DNA from 2 places in the Pseudoalteromonas sp. SWXJ133 genome. Region 1 is predicted to be linked to the other one. Evidence: predicted binding sites of a transcription regulator. Region 1 holds the regulator's gene; the other holds the start of a gene.

Region 1 (9,340 bases):
GCTGGTTTCACAAAAATTCCTTAAACTTAAATTTTATCTAACACATTAACCATTTCAAGCGCGCCTAAAGCAGCTTCGCCGCCTTTATTGCCCATTTTGGTGCCAGCACGCTCAATTGCTTGTTCAATGCTTTCTGTGGTTAATACGCCAAATGCAACCGGGATATCATACTCAAGTGATACTTGCGCAAGACCTTTGTTTGATTCGCCAGCAACTAGGTCAAAGTGTGGTGTACCACCTCTGATCACTACGCCTAATGCGATGATTGCATCATACTCTTTTTTTGCCGCAACGCGTTTAGCCGCTAAAGGTAATTCTACCGCGCCTGGTACATAAATAACGGTAATATCGTCATCAGATACACCACCAGTGCGTTTTAGCTCATCAACAGCACCTGCAAGGAGGCTGCTACCGATAAAGTCATTAAAACGAGAAATGACAATGGCAAACTTTTTGCCAGGAGCGTACTTACTACCTTCAATAATTTTCATTTGATAACCCTAAAAATAAGTTCAAGCGGTTGCGATTGCGCAAAAATTGCTGCGCATCATACCATAAAAATAAAATAATAGCCTAGTTTAAGCGTGATGCTTATTGTGGCTCAACATAATCAACAACTTCTAAATGAAAGCCCGAAAGTGCATGGTACTTTTTAGGGCGACTCATTAATCGCATTTGTTTAATTCCAAGATCTGCAAGTATTTGCGAGCCTACGCCAACAGTACGAGATGTACCTTTGAATTTACGTGGCGTAACGCTTTCGCCAGCATCAGCTGCTGCGAATGCTTTTACAGTTGCCTCTAATTCTTCAGTGCTTTCTTGCTTACCTAAAATAACTAAAGCACCTTCATTTTTAGCGATATAAGCCATTGCCTCAGAAAGGCCCCAACTACGGTCAGCACTTCTGTCTGAAAGTAGGATATCGTTAAAAGTACTTTGCAAATGTACACGTACATTTGTCGGTTCTTGCTCTTTTATATCGCCTTTAAGCAATACGTAATGTAATTGGCCGTCAATTGTGTCTTTGTAAGTAACTAAATCAAATTCACCGTGAATAGTTGGTAACTTACATTTTGCAACTTGCTCAATTGTTGTTTCATTTAAGTTACGGTATTCGATTAAATCAGCAATAGTACCAATTTTAATATCATGCTCTTTCGCAAAAACTTCTAAATCAGGGCGACGCGCCATGGTGCCATCGGCATTAAGTATTTCAACAATAACAGATGATGCTTCAAGCCCAGCTAAACGCGCTAAATCACAGCCAGCTTCAGTATGTCCTGCGCGAGTTAATACGCCGCCAGGTTGTGCCATAATTGGAAAAATATGACCAGGCTGCACGATATCACTTGGTACTGCGCCTTTAGCTATAGCCGCTTGCACTGTACGCGCTCTATCTGCTGCTGAAATACCTGTAGTAACACCCTTTGATGCTTCTATCGACATTGTAAAGTTAGTCGAAAATGCAGCACCATTATTTTTAACCATTAAAGGTAAATCAAGTTGCTCACAACGCTCTTGCGTCATAGTTAAACAAATTAAACCACGGCCATGAGTCGCCATAAAATTAATAGCTTGTGCACTAATATGCTCTGCGGCAATAATTAAATCGCCTTCATTCTCTCTATCTTCATCATCCATTAAAATAACCATTTTACCGGCTTTAATATCGTCGATGATTTCTTGTGCGCTGTGTAAATTCATAAATTTGCTCGTGTAAGTTATCAGTTTCGTTATTTAATAAAACCCGCTTTAGCGAGTAAGCTCATCGAAATATCAGAGCCCGTTGGTTGCTCTGCACCTTTTATAAGGCGCTCTAAATAACGTGCAATTTGATCGACTTCTAAATTAACTTGAGTGCCTACTTTAAAGTGAGCAATTGTGGTTTGCTCACTCGTATGTGGAACAATTGTTAATTTGAATTTATTACCTTCTACAGCGTTTACTGTCAGGCTTATACCATCAATACATACCGAACCTTTGTACGGGATGTATTTCATTAAATTTTCTTCGGTTGTAAGCCAATATTCTGTTGCTCGAGCGTTTGCTGTAATGCTTGTAATAGTTGCTATGCCATCAACATGGCCAGATACTAAATGACCGCCTAAACGCGAAACAGGTTGCATGGCTTTTTCAAGATTCACCGTTTGCCCTAAAGCATAGTGAGCAAAACCGGTTAAACCAATCGTCTCGTTAGATAAATCAGCACTAAAACCGTCAATATGTTTATCAATTACGGTTAAGCAAACGCCATTGGTTGCAATGCTGTCGCCTAGCTTTACGTCTTCCATATCAAGGTCAGCACTTTGGATACGAATGGCTAAGTCGCCTTGTTTTTTTTGTAATAAAGCAATTTTGCCTGTGGCTTCTATTATCCCAGTAAACATAGCGCTACTCTTTTTATTAAGTGATTTTAATGAGTTTTTAACGCGGTGATACGTAAATCGTCACCAATGCGCGCACATTCATTAAATGTTAAATCAACGGTGTTTTGCATACTCGTCAATTCAGGAAAATTAACTAAACTTTTTGCATCATGGCCCATTAATTTAGGCGCCAAATAAAAAACAAACTCGTCAACTAAATCAAGCTCTGTCATTTTACCAGCAAGTGTTGCTCCGCTCTCAAGCCAAACATTATTAAACTGCAGTTGCCCAAGCTTTTCTAAAACAGCCTGTAAATCAACTTTGCCGTTACTTTCACTTACTTCAATATGCTTTACAAAATGCGGCCATTGCAGTGATTTATCAACCTTAGTCGTAAATATTATTACATCACTTTGGATTTTAAATAAAGCAAGGTTGGGCGTTAAACGATTCTGTGAATCAATTATAACACGCACGGGCTGGCGAAGCGGTAAATCGGTAGGTAGCGTGCAAGGCAACTCGCTTAGTCGCACATTAAGTTTAGCATCGTCTACTAACACGGTATCGGCACCGGTTAAAATAGCGCAGCTTTGCGCTCGGTATAATTGTACGTCTTGGCGAGCAGCGGGACTTGTGATCCACTTACTTTGCCCATTTTTAAGCGCTGTTTTACCATCTATGCTTGCTGCCATTTTACAGGTCACATAAGGTAAGCCTTGTTCCATTCGCTTAAAGAAGCCAACGTTAAGTGCGCGAGCTTGTGATTCAAGTAATCCATAAGCAACTTCAATACCGGCATCGCTCAGTATTTTAAGGCCTTTGCCTGCAACTTGTGGGTTTGTATCAACCATAGCGGCAATTACTTTTACAACGCCCGCCTTTTTTAAGCCTTCAGCACACGGTGGCGTACGCCCATAATGACTACACGGTTCAAGCGTTACATAAGCCGTTGCACCTTGTGCACTATTACCAGCTATTGCCAGTGCATTTACTTCAGCATGGCCTTGACCTGCTAATTGATGAAAACCCTCACCAATTATTTGATTATTTTTAACTAATACACAGCCAACATTAGGGTTAGGCGTGGTAGTAAACCGGCCTTTTTTGGCAAGTTCTATGGCGCGTGCCATATACATTTCATCATGTTCTGTAAAAGGAACTTGGTTAAGCATTTATTATACCAATTGCGTTAAATAAGTGGTCTATTATAGCGCTAAGAAAATAGCGCAATAACAAGGCGAAAATTATGACATATAGTTGTTCTATATGAATAATTTTTAACGCAGTGAGTGCGCTATTTAATGCGATAGAATGATCATGTTTTTAATAAAATTGGTATTACTCCCCTAAGCGGGCAATTTCTTCGCCAAATTCGCGTATATCTTCAAACGAGCGATAAACAGAGGCAAATCTTACGTACGCTACTTTATCGAGTTTTTTGAGGGCTTCCATAATGCATTCACCAACCAAATGGCTTGAAATTTCTCGCTCACCCGTTGCGCGTAGTTGCGATTTTATTATATTCACTACTTCGTCTACTTGCTCGGTGCTCACTGGGCGTTTTTCGAGTGCACGGTTTAAGCCATTTAAAAGTTTATCTTCGTTAAATGGTTCGCGGCTGCCGTCTTGTTTAATAACACGAGGCATAACCAGTTCAGCGCCTTCAAATGTAGTAAAGCGCTCGTGGCAGTCGTTACACTCACGACGCCTGCGAACTTGATGGCCTCCGCCAACAAGGCGTGAGTCAATTACTTTAGTATCTTTTGCGGTACAAAATGGACAATGCATAGCTCGGTACTTCCGTTTTAAAACAAAAAAGACCGCTAAATAGCGGTCTTTTATCTTAGCAAAAATTAGGGCTTATGTGCTCTAAATTACTGCCGCTTATGCAATTAAGCGTAAACAGGTAACTTTGCACAAATTGCTTTTACTTTTTCTTTAACTTGCGCCTGTACAGATTCATCAGTGATGTTATCTAGTACGTCACAAATCCAGCCAGCAAGCTCTTTTGATTCTACTTCAGTAAAACCACGACGAGTAATTGCAGGAGAACCAATACGCAAACCAGATGTTACAAATGGTGAGCGAGGATCGTTAGGCACTGAGTTTTTATTAACTGTGATGTTAGCGTTGCCTAGGGCAGCATCTGCATCTTTACCAGTGATATCTTTATCGATTAAATCAAGTAAAAATAAGTGGTTTTCAGTTTTGTCAGAAACGATTTTGTAGCCGCGCTCTTGCATTACAGCAACCATTGCTTTTGCGTTTTTAACAACTTGTGTTTGGTATACTTTAAACTCTGGTTGAAGTGCTTCTTTAAATGCCACTGCTTTTGCTGCAATAACATGACATAAAGGACCGCCTTGGCCACCAGGGAAAACAGCGCTGTTAAGCTTTTTGTAGATTGCTTCGTCGCCACATGCAGAAATAATCAAACCACCACGAGGGCCTGCAAGTGTTTTATGCGTAGTTGTAGTTACAACGTGTGCATGAGGAACAGGGCTTGGGTAAACGCCTGCCGCAATTAAACCCGCAACGTGAGCCATATCAACAAACAGATAAGCACCGATTTTGTCAGCAATTTCACGGAATTTAGCCCAATCAACAATACCAGAGTACGCTGAGAAACCACCAATAATCATTTTTGGCTTGTGCTCAAGTGCTAGTGCTTCAACTTGTGCGTAATCAATTTCGCCCGTTGCTTCATCTAGTCCGTATTGGATTGCATTGTAAAGCTTACCAGAGAAGCTTACGTGAGAACCGTGAGTTAAGTGACCACCATGAGCTAAGCTCATACCTAATACAGTATCGCCAGCGTCTAATAATGCTAGAAAAACAGCAGCATTAGCTTGCGAACCAGCATGTGGCTGCACGTTAGCGTAGTCAGAACCAAATAATTCGTTAGCACGGTCAATTGCTAATTGCTCAACAACATCTACATGCTCACAACCGCCATAATAACGTTTGCCTGGGTAACCTTCTGCGTATTTGTTTGTAAGCTGTGAACCCTGCGCTTCTAGTACGCGTGGGCTACAGTAGTTTTCTGAAGCGATTAGTTCGATATGCTCTTCTTGGCGAGCAGTTTCTTTGGTTATCGCGTCAAATAACTCTGGATCAAAATCCGAAATATTCATGCTACGTTCTAACATTGGGGTCTCCTAGGGCAACGTGTATGGTGTTTTTTAGAGGCTTTATTGTACGCTTTAAACGACTCTTTGCCTACGCTCTTAAGTTGAGGATATTTAAACAGGGATTGAAACTATTTCACAGCTCTTTTAAGATGATATTTTTTTATAAAGCCATAATAATTTTAAATGAATTATATTTACTACATTTAATTAGTAAATATAACTAAGTGTAATCATCCGTATAAAGTTATAAAAAAAGCGGCTCAAGCCGCTTTTCCTTGTAATTTAACTTAGCCTAATTTAGCGAGTATTTCGGTACGTAACGCGTCGTAATCGGCGTTCATGTCGCTTGCTAGGCATGGTTTTACTAGTGCATCAGCAAGTGGTTTTGGCATACCTAATTCAATATTTAGAATACCCTCTACGCTTTCTTTAAACTTAGCAGGATGAGCTGTCGCTAAAAAGATACCCGCTGCACCAGGTGCCCGATTTTCAACAAGACCTTGGTAAGCAATAGCAGTATGGGGCTCTGCAACATAGCCCGTTTGTTGAATTTTTTTCATCACGGCTTGCGTGTCTTGCTCGTTTACGCTTGTTGAATAAAAATTATCGTAGCTAAACCAGTTATTATCTAACATTGTTTGTACACGCGGCCAATTGTTTGGCTTACTTACATCCATCGCATTTGAAAGCGACTCAAGCGTTGCGTTTGGCGTCCAGTTTTTATCAAGCATAAAGCGCGGCACAGTATCGTTTTGGTTGGTTGTTGCGCTTAATTTACCTACAGGTAAACCAATAACCGCACCAATCATTGCGGCGCACACATTACCAAAGTTACCACTAGGTACTGATATATGTGCTGTTGCGCGTTTTTCTTTTGGTAGCTGTGCGATGGCTTCAAAGTAGTAACAAACCTGAGCAACTAAACGGCTAATATTAATTGAATTAGCTGAGTTAAGCCCAAGTGTTGATTTAACTTCTTCATCTAAAAAGGCATTTTTAACTAGCTCTTGGCAATCATCAAAGCTGCCCTCAACTGCATAACAATGAATATTATTACCAAGCGTAGTAAATAGCTTTTGCTGAGCAAGTGAAATTTTGCCTTTAGGGTATAAAATAACAACATCGATATTTGGTTTATTGTAAAAAGCATGCGCTACAGCTGCACCGGTATCGCCCGATGTTGCTGTTAAAATAGTTACTTTCTCGTCTTTATTAAACTGCGTTAAACACTCTGCCATAAAGCGACCACCAAAGTCTTTAAACGCAAGTGTAGGACCATGAAACAGTTCTAAACAGTATGTGTTCTCTTCAACTTCCACCAGCTTAACTGGAAAGTTAAATGCATTTTTAACCATTTGTGCCACAGTATCGCTTGGTAACTCATCACCAATTAGGTGAGATAATATTTTGCCGCTGCGTGTAACAAAGTCCATATCAAGCAATGCATCAACATCGGACAGTGGGGCTAGTGATTCTGGAAAAAATACACCTTGGTTACGACCCAAACCTGTTTTTACGGCTTCAACGAACGACACTTTTTGTGAGCTATCTTTTAAATTATGTAATTGCATGACTACCTATCCTATAAAACTGTTAATTGACGCGTGCCGTCGTTATCTAATTTACAAATGTGGCAAAAGCCTTGCTCGTTAATGTAATTGGTTTTTAACCACTGCGCGCATTGCTGTGCAGCTTCAAGTGTTTTACATACGCTAAACAAGGTGGGTCCGGCGCCCGAAATACTGACTATTTCAGCGCCCAGCGCTGGCAAGCTTGCTTTGGCTTCACTAAAGCCTTTTATAAGCGGTGCGCGGTAAGGTTCTGCTATTTCATCTTTCATTATGCTTAGCGCATCGTCAAAACGATTAGTTAACAGCAAGCTACTAAATGCCGACAAACGCTGAGCAAACTCAACACTTGCATGCATGCTCAACTCTTTTGGTAAAACAGAGCGCGCTTTTGCAGTATTAAGCGAAAAACCAGGAAACGCAGCAACGTAGTACCAGTTTTCATCAACAGGCAGTGCAATCGATTTATCAGGAATTAAATCACCTGTTAACTGCAAGCCACCTAAATAACATGGCGTGATGTTGTCGTAATGACGACCCCCGCTTACTACAGCTTCAAAGTCAGCCATCAGTTCAATAAGCTCAACCTGACTTAAATTAGTTTTTGCAAACTTATCAAGGGCAGCAAAAGTAGCCACGACCGAACACGCACTAGAGCCAAGTCCAGATCCAATTGGTAAGTTCTTTTTAAGCTCGAGCTTTACGCTTGGCATATTAGGCGCAACATGCGCTCTAAAATGCACTAAGCACTGGTACGCTAAATTATCATTAGCATCACTTGGTAACTTGTGAGCGTACTCGCCTGTGCAAATAAACTCGTCGCTTGGTGCTGCGCTTACAACGGCTACATCGCCTAATAAACTGCCATCAATTGGCGCAAGCGCTGCGCCAAGTGCATCAAAACCCACTGCAAAATTACCAATAGACGCCGGAGCATATACTTCAATCATAACGAGCTCCTAGCGCGATAACGTTTTTAAAATATCAGCAAATACACCCGCGGCTGTTACTTCCGAGCCGGCGCCATAACCACGAATTACAAACGGACGTGGCTGGTAATATTGGCTTAAAATAGCCAGTGCGTTTTCGCCATCACGAATGACACTAAGCGCATGCTTTGCATCTACCGCTTCAATACCTACTTTACAGTGGCCTTCTTTAATTGTGCCTACATAGCGAAGTACTCTGCCTTCGTTCGCAGCGCTTTTGATACGGTCGTTAAAATCAGCATCTAAGCTTGGTAGTTTTGCCATAAACTCATCAACGCTATCACCTTGTGCAAAACCTTGTGGCAATACAGACTCAACTTCAATATCGCTTAGCTCTAATTTCATACCGGCTTCGCGAGCAATGATCAACAACTTACGTGCTACATCGGTACCCGATAAATCATCACGAGGATCTGGCTCAGTAAAGCCACTTTCTTTGGCTTTAATAGTTGCCTCAGAAAGTGATAAACCATCTTGAAGTGCGCCAAACATATACGAAAGTGAACCTGATAAAATACCGCTAAACTCTAATAACTCATCACCGGCACCAAATAATGACTGTAAGTTGTCGATTACAGGTAAGCCTGCACCAACGTTTGTTTCGTATAAAAGTTTACGATTATTCTTTTGCGTTGCTGCAATTAAATCTTGGTAATACGTGTATGTGCTTGTTGTTGCTTTTTTATTGGCAGCAACCACATGAAAACCTGCATTTAAAAAGTCTACATACTGCGCAGCAAGTGCATCCGACGACGTACAATCAACAAGCACTGGGTTTACTAAATGATTTTGCTTAACAAACTGCTCTACAATTTTTAAATCAAACGCCTGCTCAGATGAGGCTAGTTTTTGCTGCCAATCACCAAAAGCAATACCTTCGCTATCTAGGTGTAATTGACGAGAGTTAGCAACACCATACAAGTTAAGTTTAATATTACGTTTTTCAAGCCACGCTTGCTGGCGCTCAAGCTGATTAATAAGCTCTTGCCCTACTAAGCCACAGCCTAGTAAAAACACATCAATTGACGGCATATGCGTGAAAAAGTTTTCATGGCATATTTTTACGGCGTCGTTACAAAGTTCACCATCAATCACGGCTGAAATAGCGCTTTCTGTAGAATCCTGTGCAATTGCCACAATATTTACTTGAGCTTGTGCAAGCGATGCAAAAAACTTAGCTGCTAAGCCACGGTGCGCGCGCATGTTATCGCCCACTAAAGTAACAATGGCTAAATTGCGCTGCACTTGTACAGGCTCAATAAGCCCTGCTTGTAGTTCAAGCTCAA
Region 2 (9,340 bases), on a different contig from region 1:
GTTGAATGTAATCCACAATAATAAAAATTATAAAGGTATGAAAATGAATCAGATGCTAGAAAAATTTAGCTTAGAAGGCAAAGTAGCCTTAGTTACAGGTTGTAAGCGCGGTATTGGTAAAGGTATTGCACTAGGTTTAGCGCAGGCTGGCGCTGATATTATTGGTGTATCTGCAAGCTTAGAGCTTGAAGGCTCAGAAGTAGAAAAAGAAGTTAAAGCCCTTGGCCGAAACTTTAAAGCCTACCAATGTGATTTTGGTGATCGTGATGCGCTTTATTCTTTTATTAATGATGTAAAAAGTGATTTTTCAAAAATTGATATTTTAGTTAATAATGCAGGTACAATCCTACGTGCTCCTGCGGCTGAGCATGGTGATGATTTATGGGATAAAGTGATTGAAGTTAACTTAAATGCTCAATTTATTTTAAGCCGCGAAATAGGCAAACAAATGATAGAACATGGCGAGGGTAAAGTTATTTTTACAGCTTCTTTGCTTACCTTTCAAGGTGGTATTACAGTACCAGGTTACGCAGCTAGTAAAGGTGCTATTGGGCAATTGGTTATGGCGCTTTCAAATGAATGGGCTGGCAAAGGCATTAATGTAAATGCCATTGCGCCAGGTTACATTGATACCGATAACACTGAAGCATTACGCAATGACAAAGAGCGTAATGCAGCCATCTTAGCGCGCATTCCACAAGGTCGATGGGGAAATCCTGAAGACTTTAAAGGGCCCGCAGTGTTCTTGGCTTCTGAGGCTGCTAGTTATGTAAACGGCGCTATTTTATTGGTTGATGGCGGATGGATGGGGAGATAGTACAATGAACTTTCATAATAATGTGAATTTTATAAATGGTGAATATGTCGCTTCTAAAGTAAGTGGCACCATTGAAATATTAAGCCCATCTACGGGTAAAAAAATTGGTGAAATACCAAAAGGCTGTATAGAAGATGCGCAGTATGCACTTGAGTCAGCGAATGTAGGCCAGAAAAAGTGGGCTAAATTGACAGCTCGCACACGTCAAAATATATTGCGCGTGTTTGCTAATAAAATTCGTGAAAATAAAGATATTCTTGCACCAATGCTTGTTGCAGAGCAAGGTAAATTGCTATCAGTTGCACAAATGGAAGTCGACGTAACAGCGACTTTTATTGACTATGCATGCGACCATGCACTTACTATTGAAGGCGATATTTTACCTTCAGATAACGAAGATGAAAAAATATACATTCATAAAGTGCCACGTGGCGTAGTTGTTGGTATTACTGCGTGGAATTTTCCGCTGGCATTGGCTGGTCGTAAAATTGGACCTGCGTTGATTACAGGTAACTCTATTGTATTAAAACCTACCCAAGAAACACCTTTAGCAACCACCGAGCTGGGTCGTTTAGCAAACGAAGCGGGGATTCCTGCTGGCGTGCTAAACGTTATTAATGGATCAGGTTCTGTTGTTGGCCAAGCATTGTGTGAAAGCCCAATTACTAAAATGATCACCATGACAGGCTCTACTGCTGCAGGTAAGCAAATTTATAAAACTAGCGCAGAATATATGACGCCTGTAATGCTTGAACTTGGCGGTAAAGCCCCGATGGTTGTTATGGCAGATGCCGACCTTGATGAGGCTGTTGAAGGTGCGCTTTGGGGTCGCTTTGCTAACTGCGGGCAAGTATGCACCTGTGTTGAGCGTTTATATGTTCAAGAGTCTGTGTACGATGCGTTTATGGCTAAATTTATACCAGCTGTAAAAGCACTTCGTGTTGGGGATCCTATGAACCCAGATACACAAATGGGTCCTAAATGTAATCAACGTGAAATAGACAACATTGATCACATAGTTCAACAAAGTATACAACAAGGCGCTTCTGTCGCCACTGGTGGTAAAGTTGCTTCTGTTGAGGGTTTCGAAGGTGGTTGTTGGTACGAACCAACGTTACTTGTAGACGTTAAGCAAGATAACATTGCAGTGCACGAAGAAACTTTTGGGCCAGTACTCCCAATTGTCAAAGTTAAAGATATGGATCAAGCGATTAAATACTGTAACGACAGTATTTATGGCTTAAGCGCTTATATATTTACGCAAAACTTTTCAGATATTAATAAAGCAATTAACGAGTTAGAAGTGGGTGAAGTTTATGTTAACCGTGGTATGGGTGAGCAGCATCAAGGTTTTCATAATGGCTGGAAACAGAGCGGCTTTGGCGGCGAAGATGGTAAATTTGGTTTAGAGCAATATCTAGAGAAGAAAACCGTTTATTTGAAAGAAAAATAAAACTTAGCCGTAATGCACCTTAAGAAAAAAGCCAATAACGTTTTCATTATTGGCTTTTTATTTGTCAGAAAATTACTTTAAATTAATACTTACGTTGCCATTGGGTTTACAGCAGCACAGGAGTATTTCGCCTTCGCGCACAAACGCAAGTGGCTCTTCGTTATATTCAACACTACCTGACACTAACGTTGCTCTACAGGCGCCGCAGTAACCTTCGCGGCATTGGAATGCAACGTCTATTTTCATGGATTCTAAGCACTGTAGAAGAGAAGGGCAGCCAGCGGTAAATTCTATACACTGGCTGTTTTCTGCAAGCGTTACACTTGCAGTGATTCTGTCACTCATTATAAATCAAAGTCACCAAATTGTGAGGCATCAACTTGAGAGTCTATTTGACCAACAAGGTATGAACTGATTTCTGCTTCTTGCGGCGCTACTTGCACGTTATCAGACACTAACCACGAGTTTATCCATGGGATAGGGTTACTGTTATTTTCAAACTGTGCTGGCAAGCCAATGGCAGTCATACGTGCATTAGTAATGTATTCAACGTACTGACATAAAATATGTTTATTTAAGCCAATCATTGAACCATCTTTAAATAAATACTCAGCCCACTCTTTTTCTTGCTCTGCAGCATCAACAAACATTTTAATCGCTTCGTCGCGGCACTGGGCTGCAACAATCGCCATTTCTGGGTCATCTTTGCCATCTTGCATAATATTTAAAATATGCTGCGTACCCGAAAGGTGAAGTGCTTCGTCGCGTGCAATTAATTTAATTATTTTAGCGTTACCTTCCATCAGTTCACGCTCAGCAAATGCAAACGAACATGCAAAGCTCACATAAAAGCGAATGGCTTCTAAAATATTTACCGACATCATTGCAAGGTAAAGTTTCTTTTTAAGCTCAAATAAATTAACGATAACTGTTTTGCCATTAATCTCGTGTTTGCCTTCGCCGTATAAATTGTAAAGCGATACAGAGTTAATTAAATCATCATAGTATTTAGTTACGGCATCGGCACGTTCGCTAATTTTATCGTTGCTAACAATGTCATCAAAAATAAGTTCAGGTGCTTGTGTTACGTTACGGATAATATGTGTGTATGAACGGCTGTGAATCGTTTCACTAAATGCCCACGTTTCTATCCATGTTTCAAGCTCTGGTAGCGATACAATGGGAAGTAGGGCCACGTTTGGCGAGCGACCTTGCACACTATCAAGTAGAGTTTGGTATTTTAGGTTACTTAAAAATATATGCTTTTCGTGATCGGGTAACGCTTGAAAGTCTAAACGGTCTTTACTTACATCTACTTCCTCAGGACGCCAAAAGAAAGACAGTTGCTTCTCGATTAATTTTTCAAAAATAGGGTATTTTTGTTGGTCGTAACGAGATACGTTTACAGTTTGGCCAAAAAACATTGGCTCTTGCATTTGGTTATTATGGTTTCGGCTAAAAGTAGTATAAGACATGTTTATCACTCAAAAAACTATCAGAAAAAGCGGGCTTAATGCCCGCTTAAAATAAAAATCAGCAGTTATATTTTACACGCGCCGCCTTCACAATCATCATCTTCCACTTCTGGAGTATCTTCTTGCATATCTGAGGCACCATCACGAGTATTGTGGTAGTACAAGGTTTTAACACCTAGTTTGTACGCGCTTAGTAAGTCTTTTAATAAGACTTGCATAGGTACTTTACCGCCTTCGAACTTGTTTGGATCATAATTTGTATTTGCAGAAATTGTTTGGTCTACAAATTTTTGCATTATACCAACAAGCTGCAAGTAACCATCGTTTGATGGAATGTCCCACAGTAGCTCGTATTGATCTTTTAAACGCTCATACTCAGGAACAACTTGCTTTAAAATACCGTCTTTACTTGCTTTAACGCTAATATGTCCACGTGGTGGTTCAATACCATTTGTTGCATTAGAGATTTGCGACGATGTTTCTGATGGCATTAACGCACTTAGTGTTGAGTTACGCATACCGTGCTCTTTAATATTTGCACGTAGTGTATCCCAATCAAGATGAAGTGGCTCATCACAAATTTTATCTAAATCACGTTTGTACGTATCTGTTGGCATAATGCCTTGTGAATACGTTGTTTCGTTAAACTTAGGACAGGCACCACGCTCTTTAGCAAGCTCGTTTGATGCTTTCATCAAGTAGTATTGAATAGCTTCAAAGGTTTTATGTGTTAATGCATTTGCGCTGCCATCTGAATAACGTTTACCGTTTTTAGCTAGGTAGTATGCGTAGTTAATCACGCCTATACCTAACGTTCGACGACCCATAGTTGCATTTTTAGCAGCCGGTACTGGGTAGTCTTGGAAATCAAGTAAGTTATCAAGTGCGCGTACTGCAAGTTCAGCTAGCTCTTCAAGCTCATCAAGTGATTCTATTGCACCTAAGTTAAACGCAGACAGTGTACAAAGGGCAATTTCGCCTTCTTCGTCATTTACGTTATTAAGTGGCTTAGTTGGCAATGCAATTTCTAAACATAAGTTAGATTGGCGAATAGGCGCAACTTTAGCAATGAACGGGCTGTGTGTATTACAGTGATCCACATTTTGTAAATAAATACGACCTGTACTTGCACGCTCTTGCGCAAACATAGAGAAAAGCTCAATGGCTTTAATGCGTTTTTTACGAATCGATTCGTCTTGTTCGTATTTTACGTAAAGCGCGTCAAACTCAGCTTGGTCTTCAAAAAATGCATCGTAAAGGCCTGGCACATCTGATGGGCTAAATAACGTAATGTAGTCGTCTTTAATTAAACGAGAGTACATTAGTTTATTAAACTGTACGCCGTAATCTAGGTGACGAACGCGGTTGTCGTCTACACCACGGTTATTTTTAAGTACAAGTAGGTTCTCTACTTCTAAATGCCAAAGCGGGTAGAACAATGTTGCAGCGCCGCCACGTACACCACCTTGCGAACAACTTTTAACAGCTGTTTGAAAGTGCTTATAAAAAGGAATACAACCTGTGTGGTACGCTTCGCCGTTACGAATATGGCTACCTAGCGCACGAATACGACCAGCATTAATACCAATACCTGCGCGTTGTGAAACGTATTTAACAATAGCTGACGACGTTGCATTGATTGAATCAAGGCTATCGCCACATTCAATTAATACACACGAGCTAAACTGGCGAGTAGGTGTACGTACACCCGACATAATTGGCGTTGGTAGAGATATTTTAAATAACGATACTGCGTCGTAAAAGCGCTTAATGTAAGAAACGCGTGTTTCACGTGGGTAGTCAGAGAATAAGCTCGCTGCTACTAAAATATATAAAAACTGTGCACTTTCGTAGATTTCACCCGATACACGGTTTTGAACGAGATACTTACCTTCAAGCTGTTTTACAGCCGCGTAGCTAAAGTTAAGATCGCGAGAATGATCAAGGTATGCATCAAGCTCGTCTAATTCTTGCTCTGTGTAATCTACTAATAAGTGAGCATCGTAGCGTTTATCGCCAACCATTTTTGTTACGTGGTCAAATAAACGTGGTGGCTCAAATTGACCGTACGCTTTTTTACGTAAATGGAATACAGCTAAACGTGCAGCTAAGTATTGATAATCAGGCGATTCTTTTGAAATCTGATCCGCTGCTGCTTTAATGATGGTTTCGTGAATGTCTTTAGTACGAATACCGTCGTAAAACTGAATGTGCGATTTTAATTCAACTTGCGAAACCGAAACGTTGCTTAAACCTTCGGCGGCCCATTCAATAACGCGATGGATCTTATCCAGATCAAGAGGCTCTTTGCGCCCGTCACGTTTGCTTACAGATAACTGTTGGTTCATTTGCCTGTATTCCTTGGGAATTATGTATTTTGACCAATGCTTTATGCCTCGCCGAAGCAAGGTACATACTCATTTATTATAGGTTTCACCGTATTGGCGAATTTAATTGAATAACATTTGGCCACAATATCTGGTGTTGTTCAATTTAGAGATCACAAGATAGTGTGGTCTGAGTTGTTTTGCAAGGGACATAATTGCCCCTGTTTGTGGATAACTTTGGGATAACGCATTTGTGTTAGTAGACACTCACCTTCGAACAATCATTTAAGTTGAAATATGCAAAAATCAACTAATGATCTGCTAAATTTACTCATTTTAAAAATAAATTTTGACTGCTTTTTTTATCAGCAAGCTTTGTGTGAAAACTAACACAATCACAATATATAGTGTTTAATAATTAACATAGCACTATATATGGTTAAAACCATCAATTGGGCTTTGCCAGTTAAAATCAGCATTCCAGCTGTTGGCTTCATCAATACTTGGGATGTAACCCCAAAGTGCCGTTGCGGTATGCATACCTGCCGCTTTGCCTGCTTGTATGTCACGCTGTGCATCACCAATGTATAAACAACGGCTTGGTTCTACCTGCATAAGCTTTGCACAATGTAGCAGTGGTAAAGGTGATGGCTTAGCTTCAGCTAATGTGTCGCCACTTATTACTACACTGGCATTTTTTAATGCGGGAATAGCTGCCACTAAAGGATCGGTTAAAAACTCTGGTTTATTAGTCATGATCCCCCATTTGATCTTTTTCTGATCAAGGGCGATAAGTAACGATTCAACTCCGTTGAAGCAACGAGTGTGATTTACTATGTTTGTGGCGTACTCGTCAACTAATTGCTTTATAAGCTCGCTTTGGGGTTGTTTAGCCCATAATTCTTTAAAACCAGCCTCTAATAATGCGCCTGCGCCGTTAGATGCGGCAGGACGGTATATATCACTACTAACAGGTTTTATTTTATTGCTAATAAGAACTGCGTTTAAAGCGGCACCTAAATCATCAGCGGTGTCGAGTAGGGTGCCGTCTAAATCAAATAAAAATGCATCGTATTCAATAAGGGGTAGGGGGGCTTGAGAGTTAGCCATTAAGCTAACTTCTCAAAATAAAGTATGTAATTTACGCTAACGTCACTATTGAGCGTATATTGCTTTGATAGTGGGTTATAAGAAAGCCCTGTACTTGCACGAACTTTTAAACCGGCTTGCTCTGCCCATGCAATAAGCTGTGCAGGCTTTATAAACTTTTTATGGTCGTGTGTACCTTCAGGCACCATTTTTAAGAGTTTTTCAGCGCCAACAATCGCGTATAAATATGCTTTAGGTGTTTTGTTCAGGGTTGAAAAAAACACGTCCGCGCCTGGTTTGGCAAGTGCAGCTACAGCATGAATGATAGATGCTGGGTCGGGAACGTGCTCAAGCATTTCCATACACGTTATTACATCAAAGCGCTCAGGGTACTGTGTTGCAAACTCTTCTGCAGGCACTTTTATATAATCTACATTTACGCCAGTTTCTAAACTGTGCAACTTAGCAACAGTTAAAGGTTCTTGGCCCATATCGATGCCAGTTACTTTTGCACCCATACGCGCCATGCTTTGGCTTAAAATACCGCCGCCACAGCCAACGTCGAGTGTTTCTTTATCGAATAAGCCTTGCGTTTTGTTTGCTATAAAGTCTAAACGTAACGGGTTAATTTCGTGAAGAGGTTTGAATTCTCCGTCTAGGTCCCACCAACGCTCAGCGATGGCTTCAAATTTTGCTATTTCTGCGTGATCTACATTTTGATGTTCGGTCATAAAATACTTCCTCGTCAATCTGAGGCCATTATATAGGGCTAAATTGATAAATCGCAAAGTTTTGCGCCTGTAAATTAAAATTAATTGTGATAGCATGGCTGTTAGAAATAATAACAATACTCTTAATACCCAATACCGGGTTGTTGAGAGCTGATACTGAAGGAATGTGATATCAAATGACTGATCTCGCCAATGAAATTCTGCCAGTCAATATTGAAGACGAGTTAAAAAACTCCTACTTAGATTACGCAATGAGCGTAATAGTAGGACGTGCATTACCAGACGTACGTGACGGTTTAAAACCTGTTCACCGCCGCGTTTTGTTTGCAATGAACGAGCTTAGTAATGACTGGAACAAGCCTTACAAAAAATCGGCCCGTGTGGTCGGTGACGTAATCGGTAAATACCACCCACACGGCGACAGTGCAGTTTATGACACGATAGTTCGTATGGCTCAGCCATTCTCACTACGTTATATGCTTGTAGATGGCCAAGGTAACTTCGGTTCGGTTGATGGTGATTCAGCAGCGGCAATGCGTTATACAGAAGTACGTATGGCAAAAATGTCGCATGAGTTATTAGCCGATCTTGAAAAAGAAACGGTTGATTTCGTTCCTAACTACGACGGCACTGAGTTCATCCCTGACGTGTTACCTACGAAAGTCCCTAATTTATTAGTGAATGGTTCGTCGGGTATTGCAGTAGGTATGGCTACAAATATACCACCACATAACCTAACTGAAGTTGTGAACGGTTGTTTGGCACTTATTCAAAATCCTGATTTAACTATTTTAGAGTTAATGGATTATATCCCTGGTCCTGATTTCCCAACGGCTGCAATTATCAACGGTAAAAAAGGCATTGAACAAGCCTATTTAACTGGCCGTGGTAAAGTGTACATGCGTGCACGCGCCGACGTCGAAACCGATGAAAAAACAGGCCGTGAAACAATCATCGTTCACGAAATTCCTTATCAAGTTAATAAAGCCCGTTTAATTGAAAAAATTGCTGAGCTTGTTAAAGATAAGAAAATTGAAGGTATTAGTGCACTACGTGATGAATCAGATAAAGACGGTATGCGTATCGTTATTGAAATTAAACGTGGTGACGTAGGCGAAGTTATTTTAAACAACTTGTATTCACAAACTCAGTTACAAACTGTGTTTGGTATGAATATGGTTGCATTAATTAACAACCAACCTAAGTGTTTTAATCTAAAAGAAATGCTTGAAGAGTTTATTATTCACCGCCGTGAAGTAGTAACTCGTCGTACCGTGTTTGATTTACGCAAAGCGCGTGACCGTGCTCATACGCTTGAAGGTTTAGCAATTGCGCTTGCAAACATTGACCCAATTATCGAGCTTATTCGTAAATCACCTACACCTGCTGAAGCTAAAATTGCTTTAACTGCACGTCCGTGGGAATTAGGTCATGTACAAGGTATGCTT

What was found. Region 1 encodes NrdR, which represses ribonucleotide reductase genes. Its sites were predicted from a motif close to AAACACNANATNTNGTGTTT; they were not measured.
Region 2: nrdA (class 1a ribonucleoside-diphosphate reductase subunit alpha) is a predicted target of NrdR. The motif match lies at 6,213-6,232, and genes of this name have one in related genera.

Annotation. Positions count from the first base shown of each region.
Region 1 is NZ_JADYXJ010000018.1:66,381-75,720, reverse strand. It holds gene nusB (transcription antitermination factor NusB) at 1-11, opposite strand, end outside; gene ribH (6,7-dimethyl-8-ribityllumazine synthase) at 27-491, opposite strand; gene ribBA (bifunctional 3,4-dihydroxy-2-butanone-4-phosphate synthase/GTP cyclohydrolase II) at 592-1,704, opposite strand; gene I6F40_RS13560 (riboflavin synthase) at 1,734-2,387, opposite strand; gene ribD (bifunctional diaminohydroxyphosphoribosylaminopyrimidine deaminase/5-amino-6-(5-phosphoribosylamino)uracil reductase RibD) at 2,414-3,538, opposite strand; gene nrdR (transcriptional regulator NrdR) at 3,705-4,154, opposite strand; gene glyA (serine hydroxymethyltransferase) at 4,259-5,515, opposite strand; gene thrC (threonine synthase) at 5,785-7,068, opposite strand; gene thrB (homoserine kinase) at 7,080-8,015, opposite strand; gene thrA (bifunctional aspartate kinase/homoserine dehydrogenase I) at 8,025-9,340, opposite strand, start outside.
Region 2 is NZ_JADYXJ010000001.1:47,186-56,525, reverse strand. It holds gene I6F40_RS00255 (zinc-dependent alcohol dehydrogenase) at 1-21, shown strand, start outside; gene I6F40_RS00250 (2,5-didehydro-3-deoxy-L-galactonate 5-reductase) at 53-817, shown strand; gene aldA (aldehyde dehydrogenase) at 822-2,270, shown strand; gene yfaE (class I ribonucleotide reductase maintenance protein YfaE) at 2,343-2,615, opposite strand; gene nrdB (class Ia ribonucleoside-diphosphate reductase subunit beta) at 2,615-3,745, opposite strand; gene nrdA (class 1a ribonucleoside-diphosphate reductase subunit alpha) at 3,811-6,093, opposite strand; gene I6F40_RS00225 (HAD family hydrolase) at 6,502-7,182, opposite strand; gene ubiG (bifunctional 2-polyprenyl-6-hydroxyphenol methylase/3-demethylubiquinol 3-O-methyltransferase UbiG) at 7,182-7,892, opposite strand; gene gyrA (DNA topoisomerase (ATP-hydrolyzing) subunit A) at 8,069-9,340, shown strand, end outside.